2 regions of the Mesorhizobium sp. M2A.F.Ca.ET.043.05.1.1 genome follow, and region 2 is predicted to be linked to the other one. Evidence: predicted binding sites of a transcription regulator. Region 2 holds the regulator's gene; the other holds the start of a gene.
What was found. Region 2 encodes LexA, which represses DNA repair genes until DNA is damaged. Its sites were predicted from a motif close to TGTTCNNNNTGTGTTCNG; they were not measured.
Positions count from the first base shown of each region.

Region 1 (2,198 bases), 3.1 Mb from region 2:
GGCGCGTGGCGGTTAGGTCGAGAAGCCGCCGGCTGCCGCGGATTTCAAGGATGACCGCGGCGAAGGCGGTCATACGGGCGGCCTCCTCGGCGATCCACAGCGCGTCGAGCAGTTTCGGGGCCTCGGAAAACAGCAATTGCTCCGGCTCGATGCCGAACAGGGCATGAAGGCCCCTGGCATAGGGCAGGCCGGCCTCGTGGAAGATTTCCGCCGTGCCGACCCAGAGGATCGGCAGGCCCTGCTTCTCCTTGAGGATCAGGCTCACGAGCGAGAGCGCGAGGCCGGCGACCGCGCCGGCATCGCGGGTCTCCAGCCCATGGATCTCGCTGAGCGCCGCCCTGGGCAGGCCGCCGCCAAGGGCAGTGTCGAGGCGTTCGATGCCGGTGTGCAGGAAAGCATCCGGCGAGGCCACGGCAAGGCCGCGCCGGACAAGCGTCATATCCGACTTGGCGGCATCCGCAGGGGCAGCAACCGGCGCCTGCAGGCGCTCGGGCAGCGTTCCCTCGATCTTCGCGATCTGGCGGCGCAGGGCAAAAACAGTGTCCCGCGCCACGGCGCTCATCGCCATGACGTTCACTTCCGGCAGCAATTGTTCCTGTTATGTTCTTATAGATTCCAGAGGCGCCCGGAAGAGTCAAGCAGAGTCCGAAGGAATTTATTCCTTCAGCTTTTACCCTGAAAGCGCATGGCCGGCCGGCTCATTTGCCTCTATCGGCGCGAAAGCCTATATGCCGGGATCAAAGGACATTCCATGGCCCGCATCTACAAGACCCGCACCTGGCACGATCAGCTCTCGCCGTCGATGGACGAGCTGGAGCTTATGGCGCTGGAGGCCTATGCCCATCTGCCGGACGAGTTCCGCCAGCTCACCGGCGAGATCGTCATCCAGATCGCCGAATTCCCGACCGACGAGATCATGGACGACCTGTCGCTGGAGACGCCCTTCGACCTGCTCGGCCTGTTCGAGGGGCGCGGCATCGCCGAGCGCTGGAACCCGCAGACCGGCGAGGGCCCGAACCGCGTCACGCTCTATCGCCGCGCCATCCTCGATTACTGGGCCGAGAACGAGGAGACGCTGGGCGACATCGTCACCCATGTGCTGATCCACGAGATCGGCCACCATTTCGGCCTGTCGGACGACGACATGGAGCGGATCGAGGAGGCGGCCGAGCAGGCGGCGGCGGGGTAAAGCACTTCGTCATCCTAGGGCGAAGCAAGGAGCGAAGCGACGCGCGTAGACCCTAGGATCCATGCCGTTCCATCAACACCAAGCTCGCGGTGAAGAACGGAACGCATACCCCCGACACCGCAAATATCCCCTTCTGACCCGCTGCGCTTTTCGGCTCAGGTAACAGCATGGATCCTAGGGTCTGCGCTCCGCTTCGCGTCGCTCCGCCCTAGGATGACGAAGTGGAAGGGTCGCAGCGCGCTCTACCAGTCGCTGAGCTTGGTGTCGGCCGTGTATTCCTGGCCTTCGACATCCTTCACCACGGCCTGGCCGCAGCGCATCGACTTGGTCTTCTTGTCATAGGCGTAGGTCGGCGAGCCGAACAGGTGCCAGCCCTTGTTCAGCGCAGCGGTGACCTTGTGGCAGAAGGTTGAATCGTCCGGGCCGGACAGGAAGCGGTAGAGTTTCATTTTTCGAACCCATCACGTGTTTCGGCGCATCATGCGCCGATGACCGCGGCCTTCGCCAGAAGTTTCTCGGCTTGCGCCAGATGCAGCCGCTCGACCATGCGGCCGTCCAGCGCAATCACCCCCTTGCCGGCATTTTCGGCCCGCGCGAACGCATCCCGGATCGCGCGCGCCTGAGCCAGCGCTTCGGGCGACGGCGAGAAGGCGCGGTTCGCCGGCTCGATCTGGGCGGGGTGGATCAGCGACTTGCCGTCGAAGCCCATGGCCGCCCCCTCGGCGCATTCGCGGGCAAAAGCATCGAGGTCGCGGAAATCATTGGCGACGCCGTCGATCACGTCGAGGCCGCCGGCCCGTGCCGCCAGCACCAGCTGCATCAGCCACGGCATCAGATAGCGCCGGTCGGGCGTTGCCAGAATGCCGGTCGCCTTCACCAGGTCGTTCGTTCCGGCCACGAAACAAGCCAGCCTCGAAGCCGGATCGCGCCCGAGCTCGGCGATGGCGCCGATATTGAGCAGCGCTTTCGGCGTCTCGACCATCGCCCATAGTCTCACGCTGTCCGGCGC
Region 1 is NZ_CP034446.1:5,181,714-5,183,911, forward strand. It holds gene EJ069_RS33370 (hypothetical protein) at 1-568, opposite strand, end outside; gene EJ069_RS25045 (metallopeptidase family protein) at 752-1,189, shown strand; gene EJ069_RS25050 (DUF1737 domain-containing protein) at 1,432-1,638, opposite strand; gene EJ069_RS25055 (CoA ester lyase) at 1,668-2,198, opposite strand, start outside.
Region 1: a site for LexA is predicted at 591-608, ahead of EJ069_RS25045 (metallopeptidase family protein). Genes of this name have one in related genera too.

Region 2 (2,198 bases):
TCGCCTCGACCTGGGCAAGATCGGGAATTCCCCTCATTGTGCTACCGCCTCCATTTCGGACTCAGGCCGCTACATCCTCCGGCGACCAAGGCGGTTGTCCCATCACCGTCCGCAACCCGGCAAGAACCTTCTGTCCTATGTTAGCTGGTCCATAGACGGCAAAGGCTGAGGATCGGAATCGCAGCCCAGGTTGGCATTTTGAGTTCGTTTCGTTCACGGTACGGCACATGGTTGCGTCAGCTGACTGGATCCCTTCAGCACCTTCGCGACGATGTCGGCTCTCAATTCAGCATAAGGAGAATTGCAAAATCGAGCGGAATCAATGACACAGCCCAACCGGTGGCGGCCGGGCACCGTCCGATGCAACATTCTTTCGCCCACCTTAAGAAATTCATTAAACTTTAAACGGTTGCGGAACACAACTGGAACAGATAGTGTTTGTTCTGGGTTTGTTTTTCTGATTCTGGTTTCGAAACCCGTGGGGGCCGCCAATGCTGACGCGCAAACAACATGAACTCCTGATGTTCATCCATGAACGCCTGAAGGAGAGCGGGATCCCGCCATCCTTCGACGAGATGAAGGAAGCGCTCGACCTCGCCTCGAAGTCCGGCATCCATCGGCTGATCACGGCGCTAGAAGAACGCGGTTTCATTCGCCGGCTACCGAACCGGGCGCGTGCGCTGGAGGTCTTGCGCCTGCCCGACTCGATCGCTCCCGGCCTGAATGCCGCGAAGAAATTTTCGCCAAGCGTCATCCAGGGCGGCCAGGGCAATCTAAGCCGCCAGGTCAAGCCGGCAGCGCCCTCGCGTACGCCGACACCCAGCAATGATGACGACGCCGCTTCAGCGGTGTCCATTCCGGTGATGGGCCGCATCGCCGCCGGTGTGCCGATCGACGCCATCCAGCACCAGACGCATTCGATCTCGGTCCCGCCAGACATGATCATGGGCGGCGAGCACTATGCGCTGGAGGTCAAGGGCGACTCGATGATCGAGGCTGGCATCTTCGACGGCGACACGGTCATCATCCGCAACGCCAGCACGGCAAGTCCGGGCGAGATCGTGGTGGCACTGGTTGACGATGAGGAAGCGACGCTCAAGCGCTTCCGCCGCAAGGGCGCCTCGATCGCGCTGGAGGCCGCCAACCCGGCCTACGAAACCCGCATCTTCGGGCCGGACCGGGTCAAGGTGCAGGGCAAGCTCGTCGGGCTGATCCGCCGCTACTGATCCGGCTGCGAGGGCTTGGCCCTCTCAGGCTTTTCGTAAGGCGGCAGTCCCCTCGCCTCGCGCGCGTACTTCCGCTGCTCGTGCCAGGGCCGGTAAGGCTGCTCGACGGCATATTGGATGGCTGCTCGCGCGGTTGCCGATTGTGGATCGAAGAAGACGGCGGCACTGCCGTCACGCGCCAGTTGGCGCTTGGTGACGACAAGCACGCGCTGATCCCAACAGGGATTGTAGGCCGTCGCATCGTTGATGACGATGAGGTCGGCAAAGCCGCAGGCGGGCCGTGCGCTGTCGCGGTTTTCGGCGAGCGCGACGATCGCGCCGGAAGGATGCCGGCCAATGCAGAGGTCGCCGGTGCAGTAGAAGGGCGAGCCGGGCGGCAGGTCGACCGGGTCGGCGATATCGAGAGCGTCCTTGGCGAATGTCTCGGGCGGCACGATGCCCTCGGCCTTCAGCGCCCGCTTCCAATTGTCAGTGGTGAACTCGTTGGAGCGTTCGCGGTTGACGGCAAGCTCGCCGCCGCCGATCGGCATCGCCACGAGATGCGCGTCCTCCGAGATCAGCACGTCCGGGGTGCGCACATGCGGGATCGCCAGCAGCGCGGCGAGCGCGAAGGGCACAGCGGCGAGCCTCAGCCAGGTGGTGGCCATGGTCGCGATGATGAGCGCGATTGTCGCCAGCAGCACCGACTGGATCGAGATCAATCCCACGGCATCGAGGGGCGAGCGCTCGGAAATCCATGCCGAAATGGCGATCATCGCTGTCAGGCCCTTGCCCATCACATAGAGGAAGGGACCGTCGAAGCCGAACGGCATGGCGAGCGCGCTCAACACGGCGAACGGCATGACGATCAGCGAGACGATCGGCATGACCGCCAGATTGGCGAGCAGGCTGAGCGGCGACACGCGCTGAAAATGCCAGATCGCAAACAGCAATGTCGCGCTGCCGGCGATCAGCGACGTTACGGCCGCGCCG
Region 2 is NZ_CP034446.1:1,564,673-1,566,870, reverse strand. It holds gene kynU (kynureninase) at 1-37, opposite strand, end outside; gene lexA (transcriptional repressor LexA) at 492-1,226, shown strand; gene EJ069_RS07475 (ComEC/Rec2 family competence protein) at 1,220-2,198, opposite strand, start outside.